3 regions of the Paenibacillus sp. AK121 genome follow, and region 3 is predicted to be linked to each of the others. Evidence: riboswitches for the same ligand, from Rfam matches in the RefSeq annotation. Region 3 holds a riboswitch; each other region holds the start of a gene.
What was found. Region 3 has a riboswitch for cyclic di-AMP ahead of KSP24_RS23660 (C40 family peptidase). Riboswitches for the same ligand answer to the same signal wherever they lie in the genome.
Positions count from the first base shown of each region.

Region 1: another riboswitch for cyclic di-AMP. It lies ahead of KSP24_RS13500 (TrkH family potassium uptake protein); the one in region 3 lies ahead of KSP24_RS23660 (C40 family peptidase).
Region 2: another riboswitch for cyclic di-AMP. It lies ahead of KSP24_RS09005 (hypothetical protein); the one in region 3 lies ahead of KSP24_RS23660 (C40 family peptidase).

Region 1 covers NZ_JAHPJM010000006.1:224,702-231,268, forward strand. The annotation lists gene KSP24_RS13490 (LysR family transcriptional regulator) at 1-891, shown strand, start outside; gene KSP24_RS13495 (potassium channel family protein) at 897-1,574, opposite strand; gene KSP24_RS13500 (TrkH family potassium uptake protein) at 1,593-2,933, opposite strand; cyclic di-AMP (ydaO/yuaA leader) riboswitch at 3,342-3,494, opposite strand; gene KSP24_RS13510 (CPBP family intramembrane glutamic endopeptidase) at 3,756-5,486, shown strand; gene uvrC (excinuclease ABC subunit UvrC) at 5,455-6,567, opposite strand, start outside.
Region 2 covers NZ_JAHPJM010000004.1:58,621-65,187, reverse strand. The annotation lists gene KSP24_RS09035 (helix-turn-helix domain-containing protein) at 1-255, shown strand, start outside; gene KSP24_RS09030 (helix-turn-helix domain-containing protein) at 344-727, shown strand; gene KSP24_RS09025 (Rha family transcriptional regulator) at 845-1,066, opposite strand; gene KSP24_RS09020 (urease accessory protein UreF) at 1,358-2,095, opposite strand; tRNA gene KSP24_RS09015 (tRNA-Leu) at 2,358-2,440, shown strand; gene KSP24_RS09010 (glutathione peroxidase) at 2,589-3,074, opposite strand; cyclic di-AMP (ydaO/yuaA leader) riboswitch at 3,539-3,712, shown strand; gene KSP24_RS09005 (hypothetical protein) at 3,826-4,221, shown strand; gene kdpF (K(+)-transporting ATPase subunit F) at 4,405-4,482, shown strand; gene kdpA (potassium-transporting ATPase subunit KdpA) at 4,628-6,304, shown strand; gene kdpB (potassium-transporting ATPase subunit KdpB) at 6,359-6,567, shown strand, end outside.
Region 3 covers NZ_JAHPJM010000020.1:14,151-20,717, forward strand. The annotation lists gene motB (flagellar motor protein MotB) at 1-740, opposite strand, end outside; gene motA (flagellar motor stator protein MotA) at 733-1,527, opposite strand; gene KSP24_RS23645 (hypothetical protein) at 1,715-2,008, shown strand; gene KSP24_RS23650 (4a-hydroxytetrahydrobiopterin dehydratase) at 2,126-2,425, shown strand; gene KSP24_RS23655 (GNAT family N-acetyltransferase) at 2,504-3,010, opposite strand; gene KSP24_RS23660 (C40 family peptidase) at 3,314-3,814, opposite strand; cyclic di-AMP (ydaO/yuaA leader) riboswitch at 3,820-3,957, opposite strand; gene KSP24_RS23665 (hypothetical protein) at 4,233-5,060, opposite strand; gene KSP24_RS23670 (M1 family metallopeptidase) at 5,072-6,567, opposite strand, start outside.

The DNA.
Region 1 (6,567 bases), on a different contig from region 3:
AACGCTTTTGCCGTCGTTGTCGAGCAGTCCAGCTTGAATAAAGCCTCCAAACTGCTGAATTTGTCCCAACCCGCCCTGTCTCGCAAAATTGCCAAGCTGGAGGAAGAGCTGGGTGTCCATCTCTTTGATCGTCGGGGCAAACGGCTCGAAATTACATCGACTGGCCGATTTGTATATACTTTCGCGCTGGAGCAACGGCAACGTCAGCTTCGCTTCTTACAAAAGCTGTCACAGCACAAAAATGAAGCCCAGAGCATGCTTACTCTGGGCGCAAGTCTTACGACACTCCAAACGACGTTGCCTACCCTCGTCGAGGCTTTCATGAGCAAGCATCCTCAGACTGAGCTAAAGCTGCTCACCGGCAAAACGCATGAAATCGTCGCCTTTGTACGCGACAAAAAAGCAGACGCCGGCGTGGTCGGGTCTGCCATTCATGAAGCTGGATTACGCTGCATTCCGTTATTTGACGATCATTTGGAGCTAGTCGTCCCCATCGGACATGAATTAACTGTCAAGACAGGAACGGCTTCAATGAAGGACCTGCAAGGATTGCCGATGATCATTTTCTCCAAAGGAACCTGGTACCGCAGCCTGACGGATGACTTGTTCCAGCGCAGCGGCATTATGCCGGATATCCGCATGGAAATCGACTCCTTCGAGGCGATTGTACGCCTGCTTCCAACCTGCAAGGCATCCGCTTTGCTGCCCAAATCCTACTTGCGCAGCGAACTGCTGCGAGATAATGGACTTACTGCATTGTACTTGCCTGATTTGAAGGAGACACGCCGAACGACCTCCCTCATATACTCAGAAACGGCCGATCTCGGCCCGACAGCACGACGCTGGATTAGCGAGACACGTGCATCGTTTGCAGGCTACCGTATGGTGTAGAGAATTTAACCCTCTTCATTGACATTAACGACCTCATCCTCAAAGCGGCCGATATTGTCATTGGAGCCGATAATGACCATAATATCGTCTGCTTTCAGCCGATCCATAGCTGTCGGCGCGATCAAGATACCATTCGCCGTATGAAGTGCCACGATGCTGCAACCAAAGCGGGTACGAGCATTTAATTCTGCTAACGTTTTGCCATTCAGACATGCAGGCACATTGAGTTCCACAATGCTGTATTCCTTGGACAGCTCCAAATAATCGAGCAGATTAGGCGTGACCAGCTGATGCGCTACCCGAATACCCATATCTCGTTCCGGATAAATGACTCGGTCCACCCCAAGCTTCTCTAACGCACGCCCATGCAGTACAGATATAGCTTTGGCTACGACTTTTCTCACACCCAGCTCCTTCAGCAAAATGGCGGTCAGGATGCTTACCTGAATATCATCACCAATTGCAACAATGCCGCAATCGAAATTACGGATGCCCAGTGACCGCAACGCATCCTCATCTGTAGCGTCCGCCACGACAGTATGTGTCAGGATCTCACTCATACTGTCTACAACATCCTCATTCCGATCAATGCCCAGCACCTCGCACCCCATATCCACCAATTGCAAAGCCAGGCTTGAGCCAAACCGTCCCAGGCCAATGACTACAAACTGCTGCGTTTTCATATCTACTCGAAAACTCCCTTACCCTATAATTATTTTACCTTCTGGATGACGATACAATTCCTTACCCTTTTTCGGTCCCAGTGCATAAGCTAGCGTGAGTGGACCCAGCCTGCCTGCAAACATCGTCAGAGTAATCACCAGCTTGCCTACAACTGACAAATCAGGTGTAAGCCCCATAGACAGCCCTACTGTACCAAATGCAGACACTGTCTCGAACAAGATCATTAGAAAATGATGATCTTCGGTTGCGGACAGAATCATCGTCACCCCAATCACGAACAGCAGCCCCAGCAAGGTAATGGTCAAAGCCTTATAAATTCGTGCCTGCGCAAGTCGGTACCGAAACAGCACAATATCTTCCCGTCCCCGCAGCATCGAAAACACCGCTCCAATGAGCAGGGCAAATGTAGTGGTCTTAATCCCGCCCCCAGTGGAGCCAGGCGAAGCTCCAATAAACATAAGTATGATGATAAAAAACTGCGTAGCCTGCCGCAAGCCTGCAATGTCCAGCGTGTTGGCACCTGCGGTACGTGGAGTAACGGACTGGAATAAAGAACCCAGCAGTTTACCACCCCAATCAAGCGAACCAAGCGTCTTTGGATTCGTAAACTCAAATACAAAAATGACGAGCGTCCCGACGACAATCAGAGCAGCTGTCATGCTGAGTACCACCTTGGTATGTAAGGATAGTCTCTTACGCTTACGATAATCTGCCAGGTCTGACATCACTACAAAACCAATACCACCCGAAATAATGAGAAACATGGCTGTAAAATTAACAATCGGATCATATACATAACCTGTCAGGCTGCGAAATTCACCGAATAAATCAAAACCAGCATTATTAAACATGGAAATGGCATGCCAAATTCCAAAATAAATCGCCCTGCCGACAGGCATATCAAATGACCAGCGAATCGAAAAAATAGCTGCACATACGCCCTCAATCATCAGCGAGTACCATAGCACCTTGCGGATCAATCCAACAATTCCTTCGACAGAGGTCTGATTCATCGCTTCTTGCAAAATAAGGCGCTCCCGCAAGGAAATGCGACGTTTGAACACCAGCGCGATCAAGGTAGCCATGGTCATAAAGCCAAGACCACCGATCTGGATCAGCGCAACGATAACGATTTGACCAAAGGTTGTAAAAAAGAGCCCTGTATCCTTAACGACAAGTCCGGTTACACAGGTCGCGGATGCGGCAGTAAACAAAGCGTCTATAAACGCAAGTGGTTTTCCTGTTGTATTAGAGATGGGCAGCATTAACAATAAACTACCTATTAGAATGATAATGGCAAAGCCTGCAACGAATATCTGCGGTGGAGAAAGCCGAAGCCAGCGTGCATTGGGATTCATCTATTCATCACTTCTCTCCTAATCCTTAAAACTATAAAAACAGTGACTTAATACGGTGTAAGCCCGCTACGCGTTCCATTTATCTTCCGATCGTCGTTGCCCCTGATTTTTTTGATTTTCCAAACCTTAAGTAGCTATAATTAGCATTCCCTGAATACAGGAAGAATGCATGTCAAACACTACTCGGCTCCCTGTGCTATTGGCGAGCAGCAGCGAAGGGGGCAGAATTGTTCTGAAGAAGCGAAGCGTTTGCCTTTATCTCCGGATTTTAACCATTAAAGGGTTTATACAATCAAAAAAATCCGGGGATAACTGCAATTGGAAGAATAATCTGAACCCGCAGCGGTCTAACCAATCCAAACACTTTTATACACACAAAAAAAGACACCGGAAAACCGAGTGCCTGACTTGGTTCCTGCCCACAGCCTACGAGGTTAGCTGACGGATTCGGACAGCACAGTATGCCCTATTTACACTTCCGGTCCATCAGGATCGGCTGTAAAATTCACCCCAGTAACATGGTTCCCCCGTTTTCTCATAGAAATTCGGCTTAAATGTATATCATTACCCATATATTTCATAGGCATTGCCTCAAGATTATAATCCTTCTCTATCCAGATCACAAAACCGATTTCGCCGAAAAAACGTGAAATTGGCTTTAATTCGCGAATAGACATCGATTAATCACAGCTTATCTAATTTTATTAAAACTTTAAAGTGCTTTCACTCTATTTTCATGAATATCGCTGGTCTGTTGGCGGGAACCTGTGCAGTATGATATCTTTAATGGATGTTCTTATTTACAGATTAAGGAGGAAACTCATGAATCCTATCGGGAAACCGGTCGTGCTCACGGCCAACTTCAAAAAATTAGGCTTGCTGGGCGGGGTTGGCCTGATTTGCTTTTTTATCTTTCAATTGCTTATTCCCTCAATTAGCAATCCAAGTCCGGAATCATTGATGAATGCAAAGGTCATCAGCAAACAAGAAGCGGTCATACACGCCCTGGACTTTGCCCGTTCCGAGCTGGGCTATACGGAATCACAGCCAGAGAAGCCCGTCGTAACCTATCAGGCTGAAACAGATTTGTACGGTTATTTATCCAGAGAAAAATTGGTTCAAGAGTACGATCGTACATGGAAAAAAAATTATCCTTATGAAACCTTTCGGGTTGATTTGCCTGACTCCTCAGCGAAGGGCAAGCTGCAAATCCATGTGGATTTATCCACTGGGAAGGTCGTTAGCTTTAAACGGATCACCTCCAGCACCAATTACACACAGGCTGATGTTTCTACAGATGAACAAGCACGAAGCAGACTTGTACGTGTAGCTGAGGGTGACATGACGCTCGAAGCCAAGGAACAGGCTGCAGCAATATGGATCAAACGCTTTGGCTTTAAGCCATCTGAATTGAAGCTCGCGACCACTGAGGGGGAAGGTGGATTAAAATATACCGTGGACGAAAAGAAAATCGGCGCCTCGGTACTTACGCTGGCTTTTACTTTTGAAGACGGGGATGTTCGCTCGTTTACCCAAAGCTTTTCGGCCCCTTCGTCCTATACCGACTATGTTAAAAAGCAAACATACTGGGCGAATTGGATGACTTATGCGGGTTATGCCCTATTTAGCTTTGTCCTGGGCGTACTTGCCATTGTGTATGCGTCACTCACTCGACGACATACTTCATTTGTTCGTGGTATTATTCTGTCCATTGTATACTTTATTGCTAGTATAGCTGGGACAATGAACATGCTACCTTTATTGCAAGCTGAAGCAGGCAGTAAGGGCATGCTTTTATTTCTTATGGTATTCCAGGTTGGTGTTACCTTCTTCATGGCTGTAGCTATCTATTTCTCCTTGGTAGGCGGTGACGGGCTTATGCGTCAGGTTGGACTAAATGCATGGCCACGTGCTAAAGAGCCAGGCTACGGACTGTATGTGCTTCGCAGTATGTATGTCGGTTACTTGTGGGCCTTCATTTTACTGGGCGTACAATCCATTTTGTTCTTTGTATTGGAGCGCACATTTAATACGTTCTCCACTACAGACGCCACGCAGTCCCCTTACAATATGGCTTATCCATGGCTATTGCCGATTATGGCTTGGATGGCAGGTATTGGAGAAGAAACTGTTTACCGTCTATTTGGTATTCCGATGGTAAAAAAAATAGTCAAGAATACGTTTGTTGCTTGTCTGATCACTACGCTTATTTGGGCACTGGGACATACGCTTTATCCGATCTATCCGGTGATTTCCAGACCTATTGAGCTGACTTTTCTTGGTTTGCTGTTTAGTTTCGTGTTCTTGCGTTACGGCTTTATCGCTGCTATGTTCAGCCACGTTATTTTTGACAGCATATTAATGGGACTTAGTGTGATAAGTCTGGGAGACACCGTGAATGTGAGCGCCGGCCTATTCTGGATCTTACTTCCGGCTATTGTAGGCTACATCATTTACTGGTTTAGTCCCAAAAAGCCTAATCGAATCATGTTTGAACCCATGAAAAAAGAGGAGCCGTATTCTACGACTCCTCCTCCCGAAGGGCAGCTATAATTTGACGAGCAAGCTTATCCCCAATAGAGAGAGGCCGGAAGTCTTCGACGCTGGCCTCTCTTATTTTTTTGAGCGATCCAAAATGCTTGAGCAGCAACTTACGCCGTTTCTCGCCGATGCCTGGAATGGAGTCCAACTGGGAAGTTACCATAGATTTGCCGCGCTGCTCGCGGTGGAACGTAATGGCAAAACGGTGAACCTCGTCCTGGATCCGTTGCAGCAGATAAAATTCCTCGCTATTGCGTGCAAGTGTCACGGCCTCAAATGTTTCTCCCATCAGTAGTTGGGAAGTTCTGTGTTTGGCATCTTTCACCAAACCACACACAGGTATAAACAAACCCAACTCATTTTCCAATACATCGGTTGCCGCTTTAATTTGTCCACGCCCACCATCGACAATGATCAAGTCGGGACGTTCAAGATTTTCCTTCAGCACACGTTCATATCGACGCCGAATAACCTCACGCATCGTCTCATAATCATCTGGTCCCTGCACGGAACGGATCTTGTATTTTCGATACTCCTTCTTGGCAGGCTTGCCATCAATAAAGACGATCATGGCCGAGACTGGATCAGAACCCTGAATGTTGGAATTATCGAACGCCTCTACCCGATGCAGACTATCCAGCCCAATGGCACGTCCCAGATTGCTTGCAGCTTTGGATGTCCGTTCCTCATCCCGCTCGATCAGCTTAAACTTCTCATCCAGAGCAACACGTGCATTTTCCGTCGCCATACCCGTCATTTGCTTTTTCAGCCCACGCTGTGGCACAAGTACTTTTATATCCAACCATTCAGCCAGAGCGAGAGCTGCCGTAGATGGGTCCTCCAGTCCACCGGATAGTTGAGTTTCTGTTTCTGTTTCCCCGGTTTCTTGGTCACCAACTTGAGCTTGATTCGTTCCTTCTGCATAAGCTGCTCGTGCTTCGGCTACCCGCAGTGGGTCAGCAGAACGGTCTGACTCCGTTTGTACTGCTTCCTCATCTGTAATCCCGGTAGTCTCAGCTGTAGTTGCACTGTAAAGCTCAGTTTCTGTTGCAATCGGTTGATCAACATCAGCCGATTTTGCTTTCATCAGCTT
Region 2 (6,567 bases), on a different contig from region 3:
ACGACACCGGGCACGAATAAACTCATTGAAATCGCTTCGTTTTTTAATGCTAGTCTGGATTGGATTATGCTGGGTCGAGATGTGCAGAGTAAAGTACTAAAGGAGTCGCAGGACCCTTATTTTTTTGGAGCTTCAGGGCAACTGAATTGCCAAGGGGAATCGCTAAGTGAGGCGGAAAGAGATTTTATACTTGAGTATATTGAATTTACCCGCTTTCGTAAAGAGAAAAACCAGCATAATTCAACTACTGATTAATGTTTGCTGTGAGGTTTGATAAGGATATTCTAATGTGTGCAATTGAAAAATAATTAGAAAAAAGCTACAGTGTCGGAGGGGAAACGTTTTGGGAGATCAAACTATTTATCAGCGGATTGAAGCTTTAATTAAGGATCGGGGAATGACCAAGAAGGCATTTTGTGAAAAGCTTAAAATCAGCTCAGGGAATCTCGGTGATTGGAGAAGAGGAAAAACAACGCCAGGTACCGCCCATTTGATTCAGATTTCGGACTTTTTTAATGTATCGCTCGACTGGTTGATGAAAGGGATTAAGCCGGGGGAAGGCGTGCTTCAGGAGCAGAAGGCTGCTTATTTTTTTGGGGTGATGGGGCCATTGAATTGCCAGGCTGAAGATCTTGAGACAGAAGAACAGAACTTTATTTTAGAATATGTTGAATTTGCGAAATACCGTAAGCAAAAAAGGGAGAAGGACAAAGCGAAACTTGAATAATCTATGGCTAAACGCCTGGGTGGATAACCCGTAAAACGGACTAAGGGGTTCGGTTTACGGGTTTATTTGATTTCCTGATAATATGGCGGCGCGTCGGATGCTGGATGCTTGTTGGGTTTAGTGTGGTGTCGCCTCCTTATAATCGTTATCGTCGATATTCAGAATTGCAGCAACTTGTTTTCTGTACCTTTGTGCTTTACGGGTGCCGTGAATCAGATTGGACAAGCGTGAAGGCGGGATATTGTGTGTCTCGCAAAATGTTTTCTGATCCAGTCGAAGCTCGACAAGCCTTTGTTTGATGGCCCACCCGAAGGAGGTGACAGGCATTTTGTTGTTCAAGAGAAATCGCCCCTTACGGATTCTTGCAGAATAATTGGTGTGATATAATAATCATCAGTAAACATGTTAGAATTAACCATCTAAAACTATGATACACTTTTATACGTGTTTATACAATCTTAAATGCGTTATTTTATTAAAATAATTACTTAATTAAGTGCAAAAAGTGAAAATAATCCGACTATAGTCTGTGAGTGGTATGAATTTGGATACATGAATTAAAAATACTCTGCCGCTTGAGAAAAGGGCAGAGTATTTTTATTGTGACTGCTAGACTGGTAAAACGACGCATCAGAGGGAGGCTGGAAGGCGTTTGAATAGGATGGAGGAGGAAAAGGGCCTGGATGCATTCAATTGGCTACTATGGCTCATATAGGGTGGCTGAGTGATGTAGGAACTGGTCTGATGGCTATGGAAAAGGTGAGGCTGAAATAAGCTTGGCGTAGGTTCGTTAAATTTCTTCCAGGTGGTGAGCAACTCGCTGGTCATGTGATCGATAAGAGGATTCTTTTCCTCGTAAGGAGGATTGAGCAGTCTGAAGGCATCTTCGATACAGAAGGATACCGCTGTGGCAAAATAGCCGTGAATGGTCTGTTCTATATCGGTTCCGAGAAGGAAGTTAATCCAAGTGTGGACAGTAGCGAGTGTGCCAATTGCATTGTATTGAGTGAGTGTGTCTTCCAGTTGGTCAAATGCAAGCCAAGGATAAAGAGCCTTGGTGAGCTTGAGCAGACGCTGGCCAGAAAGTCGCGATTTTTTCACATACTGCGAGGAAGGATGTTGGGTGTACAGCATTTTATCAATAAGGGCGATCCGCCAACCGTCATTCTGCTGGATGGCTGCATACAGACTTTTGATGGCCATGCCGTCAAGGGTTGTAATTTGAGGATACCAATCGTCTCGCATAAAATGTTTCAGATCCTGTAGACTGTTCAAGTTTCCGTTACGGAAACGTTCATCCAGTCCGTAGAAACGGGTAAAACCACCAATGGGTAGGGAAGGGTCCAACAACAATGCGTAGTTTAGCAATCGGTTACCTTTATGCAGGATGGTTCGCCTCCTTGAGGTGAATATTTGTGTCAGTTTATTTGACTCTAATCTTATTTATATAATAATAGTTCAATTATTTATGTAATATATATTTACACTTTGAGCTCTTTCATGTCAAATTAAATAATTTTATCGCTTATATATGTTATATAAAGTTACATTAAAAAAATTATAATATTATTGTTTACAAATTGTTGCTGAGAGAGTATAATAAATCTGTTGCCTCAATACATTATGACATGCGGTCGTGGTGGAATGGCAGACACGCTATCTTGAGGGGGTAGTGGGCGTACGCCCGTGGAGGTTCGAGTCCTCTCGACCGCATTATGTGCAATACCCAGTTGAAAAAGCATCCTGACACGTTTTACGTGAAGGGGTGCTTTTTTCGTTAAATATTTTTCGTTATATCATTCTGTTACAGAAGCGGTCATATGGACAGCGGACCGCTCGTTAACTGTAATGAAGAAAGATGTCAGTTTTTCCGCAAAAGCTTCTCAATATCTCCTATAAGCTTATCTGGAGTGGTTTGCGGCGCATAACGCTTAAATACGTTACCTTCTCGTGTAATTAAGAATTTAGTAAAATTCCATTTGATCGCTTTGGAGCCTAATACTCCTGGAGCGGTGTGGGTCAGGTAGTGAAATAGAGGATGTGCCTGATCACCGTTGACATCTGTCTTGGCGAACATGGGGAAGGTCACACCGTAATTGATTTGGCAAAACTCGGAGATCTCCTCGCTGGAGCCCGGCTCTTGTTTGGCGAACTGGTTGCTGGGAAATCCCAAAATTTCGAGCCCCTGTTCATGATACTGGTCATATAGCTCTTGTAGCGCCTTGTACTGGGGGGTTAACCCACATTTGCTGGCAGTATTCACGATAAGTAGAACTTTCCCTTCGTATGTGGATAACGGAATTTGTACCCCTTGTAGGGTCTGTGCATCATATTTATATACGGTCAAGATATCCCTCCTCATTCAATATTCTGCAATTAAATTGTAAGCAACTCAACAAGGGGTTGCAAGTCCGGAAGAGTATACGGGCATTGGACCATTGTAAAATCGTCTTTTGTTCAAAACGGTAAATCGCACCTCAAATGGAGCTAATTGAGGTGTTTCTTCTCATAAAAACGGGTTCAATCGGTAATTATCTGGCACGTATAGCGTATTTTCTTTCCTTTTTGCAAATAAGGAGTAACTAAGCCATACACTACGCCAATATTGACATGCCTTTCATTTTCAAAAAGGGGTGAAATACAGAGTTTTAAAGAGATACGAGAAGCATAGCTGCCTTGTAAGCGTTATTCTTAATCTCCTATGCTCTAAAGGGTGGTTTATAGCCCCGCCGTTGAGCTTTACAGTCTTCCTTGCACGGGTGTATGATTCAAGACGTAATTTCAAATTAACACCAATGAAGCAACAACGAATTGTCTAAAGCGCTGAATTTTGCAGTTGCAAAAGCGGGGGAACCAACGAGTATGTACGGTTTTGCAAGCCGTGTGTGTCTCATGGGGTGAATTTTCCGGCCAAGTGCCGTAAATAGGGCGACTCTCACGTCCGAATCCGACAGCTAACCTCGTAAGCGTACAGGGAGAGGCAACAAACCGCCGTGTGCAACCATGGTTTATTTTATCATGGAATGTATGAAGCCGGAGGAAGCCTTTTTCCTTCGGCTTCTTTTTGTTGTCTTTTTATACCGGGAGAGGAGCTACTGATGGAAGGTCGGTTAATTATTGTCACTGCACCGAATGAAGCGGGCAGAAGTTTTGTGAAATTGCTTATGTTCAAAAAATTGGCGTTTGCAGTTCTCACAAATAGCACTCAGGAGGAACGACAGCTCAAAAAAATGGGTGTGGAGCACATTGTGCGCATCAATACCATGCAAGCGGGAAAATGGAATTTTCCTAGTAAAGAAATTGGGAGTGTGTATTTGTTCGAAAACAGCTTGAATTTGACTTGCCGTTTCCTGCAAATATGTCGGCCACTAACATCAGAATCGATCTATGTTATTACGCACGGCTGTAATCCGCAAGGAATTTATCGGGGATTGGGAGCGGACCATGTGATCTACACATTGAACGGAGAGGTGGGTTTCCTGCTGAACGGATAAGCACTTATAACATAGCTGGTTTATGATTTTATGATGGAATCAAAAGGACAATCTGAGGAGCGATACGGAGGATAGGAACATGATGGATTTATACATGCTGCTCGTAATGGCTGTGAGTTATGGAGTGATATTACTGTTTATACGCTGGTGTGATGCGCAGACCTCAAAAGGAGGGCGAAGAGGATGATCGTTGTGCTAGGGCTCACGGTTATTGTGTTCGTGTATTTAATCTACGCACTCCTGAATCCTGAAAAGTTCTAGTCAACTATAGGATCGAGCAGGCGGGAACAGCAGATCAAGAATGAAGCATCAGAGGGGCAGATTTTCGCAAACGTGTGCACTCAATGGATGGTCTGAAGCAGGTCTGTTGTTCCAAATGCAGGAGCATTTTAAGGAGGAATAGAGGATGGAGCTACTGCAAATTGGAATTGTGATCGTCATATTGCTGCTCTTGGTAAAGCCGGTGGGCACCTATATGTATCACGTATTCTCGAATGAACCGAATCGGACGGATCGGATTTTTAGTGGAACGGAAAAGCTGATTTATAGGGTTGTAGGCTTGAAGAAACAGGACAGCATGCGTTGGACCACGTATGCTATGAGTTTCATTGCAACCAATGTGGTGCTTGTGGGGATCAGCTACCTGCTATTGCGCTTGCAGGCTATACTCCCAGGCAATCCGGTTGGAAACAGTAATATGGAAGCATCATTGGCCTTTAATACGGTAATCAGCTTTATGACCAATACGAATCTCCAACATTATAGCGGTGAGAGCGGGCTTACGTATCTGACACAGATGGCGTTCGTCACGATGATGATGTTTACTTCGGCTGCTTCGGGGTTTTCGGTTGCTGCGGCTTTTATGAGGGGATTGACGCGGCGCGGTGAAGGGCTGGGTAATTTTTTTCAAGATTTTATTAAAGCCAACATACGGATTTTCCTGCCGCTTGCCTTTATACTTACGCTGGTGCTGGTGGGACTAAAAGTACCACAGACGCTACAGCCTACAGCGGATATTACGACTTTAAGCGGTACACAGCAGCAGATTGCTATGGGACCTATTGCCTCATTGGAATCCATCAAGCATTTGGGCACGAACGGGGGCGGTTTTGCGGGAGCTAATTCTGCTCATCCTTTTGAGAATCCAAGTCCTTGGACGAACGTACTGGAAATTTTAGCAATGTGGGTAATGCCGGCTTCGCTGCCGTATACTTTTGGATTGTTTGCCCGTAATCGCAAGCAGGGCTGGATTATTTTTAGCTCGATGATGGTCTTGTTCCTTATTTTTCTATCCATAACGTATGTGTCGGAGAAGACAGGTAATCCGTTAATCCAGGCACTGGGTATGGATGCATCTCAGGGAAGCATGGAAGGGAAAGAGGTTCGTTTCGGCATTGGACAATCGGCATTATTCACTGCGGTCACAACGGCGGCGACGACAGGTTCGGTCAATAATATGCATGATACACTGACCCCGCTAGGTGGTATGGCTGCTTTGGGAGAAATGATGCTAAACGTCATTTTTGGCGGAAAGGGCGTCGGGCTGATGAATATGCTGATGTATGCGATTCTGGGGGTGTTTATATGCGGTTTGATGGTCGGAAGAACCCCGGAATTTATGGGTAGGAAAATTGAAGGCAAGGAAATGAAGCTGATTGCGATTGCCATTTTGGTACATCCGTTTCTTATTCTTGCTCCAACTGCGCTTGCGTTTATGAGTCATTGGGGATACGATGCGGTCTCTAACCCCGGATATCACGGGTTGACTCAGGTGCTTTATGAATATGCATCATCTGCGGCAAATAACGGTTCAGGATTTGAAGGCCTTTCAGATAACAACGTGTTCTGGAATGTTACAACAGGAGCAGTTATGTTTTTTGGACGATATGTATCCATGATTGCATTGCTGGCTGTGGCAGCTTCGTTGAATGCCAAAGACCCGACCCCGGTGACGATAGGCACACTGCGCACGGACAACAAGCTGTTTGGAGCCATCCTCATCGGAGTTGTTCTGTTGATTGGTGCGTTAACCTTTTTGCCGGTGATCGTATTGGGTCCTGTAGCTGAATTTTTGACCATGTGATGAAAAATGAGCATGAAGAAGAAAAATGAGAATGGATGAACGGGGTGCTTGATCATGAAGGAAGAACGCAAACGCATGCTGGATAGAAGCATCTTGAAGCAGGCGATCAAGGATAGCTTTATCAAATTAAATCCAATGATCATGATGAAAAATCCTGTCATGTTCGTCGTGGAGATCGGTACATTGGTCGTACTGCTCATGCTACTGCTTCCCGGTTATTTTGGAGCCGGCAAGGAAATGGGCTTTAACTTGGCTGTATTTAT
Region 3 (6,567 bases):
TTGGCGCGTCCTGCTCCAGTTTGATTGCCTGCCAATGGTCGATACTCGCCATATCCAATGGATACAAACTTGGTAGGATCGAGCTGCGGATTGAGCAACAAAATACGCAAGAAATTGAGCGAACGCTTGGCACTCAAATCAAAGTTGGACGGGAACTGACTATTGGAAATAGGTACATTGTCCGTATGACCGGATACGATAACATCATAACCAGGAAACTGCTGGAGCATGCTGGAAATGGATTTGGCCAGCTTTCTCGCTTCTGGCTTTACTTCGGCCTGCCCGGATGAAAACAGGGCATTATCACTAATGGTGATCATCAGCTGGGATTGGTTCAGCTTGGTGTTCAGTAGGGTGGACAGGCCGTTATTTTGAATATACTGATCCATTTGCTTTTTAAGCTTCTTTAAATCTTCTTCTTCCCGCTGGGCGAGTTGCTTTTGCAGATCAGAGGTGGAAGTGGCTTTCGATTTTAAGGGTTGTGATACCTCTTCTTTATTTTTGCCCATATCCATGGATTGTGACGACGGATTCGCGGCTGAGTGATCCAGCACGCCAGTACCGCCACTAAAAGCTGAACTCAGGGATTGAGCCATAGTTTCAAATTTTTTGGCATCGAGCGAGCTCATACCGAATAAGACAATGAAAAGAGCCAACAGAAGGGTCATTAAGTCGGAATATGGCAACAGCCAGCTTTCGTCAGCATGCTCTTCATGCGGTTCATGTCTCTTTTTACTCACTGGAATCGCCATCCTTCTGGGTCATCGAAGCCCGTTCGGTTGGAGTTAGGAAGATTGCTAGCTTCTGGCTGATGGCAATCGTCGAGATACCAGATTGAATGGAAAGCAGACCTTCGACCATCATTAACTTAAGTTCCACTTCTTTCTTGGATAGCCGTTTCAGCTTGTTGGACATTGGATGCCATAGGACATAACCTGTAAAAATACCGAGCAACGTTGCAATAAAAGCGGCTGCAATGGCATGGGACAGTTTTTCCATGTCACTAAGGTCGGCCAGAGCGGCGATCAGACCTACAACCGCACCAAGTACCCCGAGTGTTGGAGCGTACATACCGGCTTGGGAGAAAATCAGTGCGCCAGCGCGGTGTCTATCTTCGGTAGCGTTAATGTCTTCCATCAGAACATCGCGTACGAACTCCTGATCATTACCATCGATAATCATTCGCATACCGCCGCGCATAAAGGGATCGTCGATCTCTTCGACCTTGGATTCCAGCGCGAGCAGACCTTCACGACGGGTAATGGATGCCCATTCGGTAAATGTACCGATAAGCTCCTTGCGATCCAGCAATTTCTGCTGGGTGAAAATAATTTTAAACAGCTTTGGCACTCGTTTCATGTCATCCATCGGAAACGCCATGAATATACTTGCTGCTGTTCCGACGAAAATAATCATGTAAGCAGCGGGATTATTGACCAGATTGACGACTGGCGCGCCCTTCAGGATCATCCCGACGACCAGTGACAAAAGCCCGAGCACAAGTCCAATAATGGTTGTAATTTGCATGATACACCTCATCCATGAGAATAGATTTTGAATCCTTTCATGCCGCATGGGTCGTCCTTGCCCCAAGCGCGTCATTATGAGACGGATTATAGTATTTATCGACAAAACTCTCTTTTTTGTTAAGGGCCAATTTCCGGTATAATAAAGTGATTATGTATTGAATCGCTGAACCATTGGAGGAAATAGCATGGGAGTAAAGCATGGGCGCGAGTATGAACAAATTTTGAACGATTTGACAGAGGCTGTGGGACGCATCCCAGATAGCTATGAATTTTTTGAAATGGAAGCAGAAGATTGGGACAGGCTGAACCCGATGGGGCGTCAGGAAGTCAATGAAGCTTTGGCAGAAGACCTATTTTATGCACTGGGTACGGAGCCCATAATTACTGTAGGCAGCGGCGTTGTGATTTATGAGCCGGAGCAGTACCGGATCTATGTACTCATCGGAGATGAGGAGCTGACGTCGGTCCCTTTGATTTGAAGGCCGTCTTATGGATTTATCAACGGGGCCGTGGTAATATGTACACCAATATATCGTAGTTTTGGCCGCATGTAAGCGGCTAAAAGGCTTCCGTATAAACGGGGAGGAGTTCGTAACATGCCTTTTACACAAGAAGAGATTGAAGCACATCTGGAGAAACTGGAGGGCTGGGAACTGGAGGAAGGACGTTGGATCGTTCGGAAATATAATTTTTCCAGTTTTATGAAGGGAATTGCATTCGTGGATGAAGTTGCCGCTATATCTGAGGCATTCAATCACCATCCATTTATTACGATTGATTACAAGACCGTGACTCTGCGTTTGACCTCTTGGGACGATGGCGGTATTATGGCCGTAGATATTAAGGAAGCCCAACAATATAATGAAGCTTTTGAAAAAATGCGCAGCAGTCATTGATTTTATAATGATCTGTTGTATATATTAAGAGCGCCTTCGCTATACAACATCGCGGTTGTATAGCGAAGGCGCTCTTATTTATAGAACCCGGTTCTGTTGTTCAGGACGATATACCATACAATAGAACGGTTTTCTGCCATCTGGAGTCTGACGTTCATAGGTATCCGTCAGCTCAAATCCAGCTGTCTTGTAGGCTCGTATAGCCCGCTGATTCCAGGTGAGAACCTCTAGGTCAATTTCATTCTGTGGATGACGTCGTCTGGCTTCCTCGGCAATGGCCCGGACAAAATCGGAGCCTGTGCCATGTCCGCATCTTTCGGGATGCATTCCAAGACCCAGCCGGGTCACATCGACCATAGGAAAATATTGAGCAAATCCCGTCAGCTCATTCTCTTCGTTCAGTACGGCAACATATTGCTCTTGGCGAAGCGTGGGACTTCCAAATTCGACTTCAAGTGCCTTCATTTGTTCCCAGGGAAGCCAGCCGTATATGTTGTAGGGGGGATCATAGCGCCACTCACAGATTTCAGCCGCTTGATGCTCGTCCATCGGTACAATCCGGTAGTTGGATATTGAGGCCGGCACTTTTCCATTCCTCCTTATGCAGGTACTTCAATCATTAACCACAGATTGTAGACAAGTTGTAGGAGAATGGCAAGCGTGTTTATTTCGTACCTAAGTCGGGTATACATTCAATAAGAAGGATTTACTGCTCATATGCTCCCCCAGCGGTGGCGGTAAAACCGACGATGTTCGCTAAAACTGAAACCTTTTGAGGTGTCGGTTCGTCAGTAATGATAATAATTACTGATGTAGTGGACATAAAAAACCGCAATTCGATTCCGGCCAGAATCAAATTGCGGCTAGGGTTAGCTTGCTGTGCGGTAGTTATTCTACGTTGTCGTCATCAGGAATATCTGAAGCTACAGAATGGTAAGCGTCTGTGCTCATAATTCTTTTTGCACCGACATAACGGTTAGCGTAATAATTTTCGTTCAGTGAGCTAACTACTACACCACGTGAAGTCGAGGAGTGGGCGAATTTCCCTTCACCTACGAAGATACCTACATGGGAAACGCCTCTTCCTGTGGTGTTGAAGAACACCAGGTCGCCTGGTCTCATTTCATCGCGGGATACAGAAGCTCCCATTTTGAATTGTGATCCAGATTGATGCGGCAGTTTAATTCCCAGTTTGTTGAATACATACATTGTGAAGCCGGAGCAATCGAATCCCTCGAGTGTAGTACCTCCGCTTCTATAGTTCGTTCCTTTGGCATCTTGGATGACCTGGTCCATCTTAGAGTCTGCAAATGCACTGCTGCCACCGAATGTAAAAGATGTAAAGGCAATGGCGAGACCCATGGCTGCAATCGTTAGCTTCTTCTTCAAAAAAAATATACCCCTTCCAATGCCTGCGAGGTTAGCTTAAGGATTCGGTAGAAGGTTCCCCTATGACCACTCTGTTGCGAGATCAATTCACCCAAACTGGTTCCCCCGCTTCCTAGGTGCCAGGAATTAGGCTTAACTTAAGATGTGCACCTTGGAGAGCAGTATTCACGACAACGATGTTTTTAAGATAAAGGTTACAATAAAGATTACAAAGTTGTTACTATCAGTTCACTGCGATTATTGTAACAAAGACAGCAGGCTTTGGCAAATGTTTCATCGCAAAAAGTTACAAAAAAATCTGTTCCTAACGCCCTAGGAACAGATTCTGTTAACAGTATTCAGTTATGTGCCGTTTGCACGGGAAAGAAAAAAGTTTTTTCGACAGCTAAAAATGCAGGAGAAAGCATAAAGAGAGGGATTAGCCTCTGCTGGAGATATCGATGTGCCATAGACGATACTGCGAACTGATATGCCACAGCCTGACCAGACTGGTAACAAAATGATACGATTGCTGGAGAATTAGCGCCAACATACCAGTCCAAATCATCGCTACGGTGCCAAATAGACCGAAGACCAGCAGCACACAAGCACCAAGCAAGAGAGATACGCTTACAGCCGGAAGAAGCTGGCGAAAGAAGGCGAGCAGGGACGATAGTATGGCGTGACCACTGACCGTGCCCAGTTGCATATACAGGATGCACTGCCGAATGAACCAACCGTAAGCCACCCACCCAATGGCATAGGGCAACAAATGCAACAGGTAAGAGGAAGATTGCAGCGTCCCTGCTACAATAGGATAGAGTCTCGGTACCACCCAGAAGGCGGGAAGCAGCAGCAAACCCAACTCGATGATGTAATACAACAGAGATGACATACCGTGACGTTTCATCCCCTTGAAGAAGGACAGGCTTTGCGGTTCAGACGCATCGGTATACAGGCTTTGATATATGCCAGCTCTAATGAAGGGAGTGATTAGGACGCGCAATACGGTCGCCCCTAATAGTATCCATAAATACACATGTACTTCCCGGCTGTCCATCAAGGCGATCTGCCCCTCCATCCAAAACAAGGTCTTTCCCAGCTCGTTTTGGCTCTGATCAGGATAACGCAGCAGCAGCGGGACAACGGCCGACTGTACCAGCCGATAGAGAAATACTCCCCACAGCAGACGATACAGAAATAAAATGATAACGATATAAAAGCGTATGCGCACTAGCGCCCAGCCTTCTTTTAAAACAGTCCGCATCTATAGACACCTCACCATGACAGACTTCCAAGCAGTGTCTCCAACAGCTTGGTTACACTCACACTCCAACGAGTTTGTTGCTTTTCGTCCAATTCAGCCTTCAGGCTATTATTAATATGCTTGTTCTCCAGTGCAATAGTGTATAGAGGATCAACGGTCACATAGGACACGGGAGAGGTGCTTTTGAGTCGGAAAGATGTACTTTTGCCCGTACCGTCCCATGCCTTAAATATTGTGGTGCCATCCTTGAAGGTAAATTGAACAGGGATCTTGGGATAATCTGCTCCTTTTTTGCTGAGCGTCACGACTGCTTCATATCCATTCTCCAACTTGCGGTTCGTGATGCGATCGACAGAAAAGTCCGCCATCTGGCCGTCATATACATATTGTTCAAAATAGTGGCTCCATGAGCGTCCAGTCACCCTCTCCACGACACGCTGAAAATCCTGTGAGGTCGGATGCTTGAATCGGTAGGTCTGGACATAGGTTCGCATAATCCGGTCCATTTTTTTCGTACCCACCTGACGTTCAATACCTCGTAGTACCAGCTTGCCTCGTGAGTAGGCATTTTGTGCATACTCAGCCGACGATCCGTACTTCCAGGATTCGCGGTTTAGGGGCTGTGGAGAAGCTACCTGTCCGGATTGTAATGGCAAGTTGGGGATAAGCCCATATTCTTGCTCCATGAGCCGTTCTTCTGCATAGGAGGTGAAGCCTTCATCCAGCCAGGGCTCCTCAAATTCATTATTGGCTACCATTCCGTAGAAATATTGATGCCCAATCTCATGAACCAGCGTCCGTTCCAGATTATAGCCGGGATTCAGTTGGTCCGCAGCTGCGGCCGTGATGAGTGTCGGATATTCCATGCCGCCGGCTCCACTGCCTGTTTTGGGTGGAACAACGATAGATAGAGTGGAATATGGATAAGGCCCGTACCATTTGCTGTAGTACGAAAGGGCGGCCTTGGCTGCGCTCATATAACGTCCTTTGAGTTCCTTATGGGACGGGTCCAGATAGAGCTTGATTTTGACACCAGGAACTTCAGTAGAAGAAAAGGGTTCTTCTACGGCTACAAAGTTGGGTGAAGCGGACCAGGCAAAATCGTGTACATCATCGGCATAAAATTGATATATTTTCTGGCCGTTCTGTCGTACTGCACCACGGGTGGGGAATCCGGTCGCTGATACGATGTGTGTTTCAGGCACCCGAATTCGTATGCTGTAAATTCCAAAATCGGCATAGAACTCGGAGTTGCCATGATACTGATGGAGGTTCCAGCCCTCGTCGGCGCGTCCACGTTGTCCTGCAGTCTCATAGACGCTGAGCTTTGGAAACCACTGTCCAGCCATTACAAAATCATCTGTCGCACCCATACGAGCAAAAATGCCAGGCAGTTTGACTTCAAACTTCATATATAGTGTGATTTCTTCGCCACCTCGTACTGGCTTGGGCAGACGTACCTTCATGAGCGAACGGTCACTTGCGTTACCGTCATCTGGTTGTACAT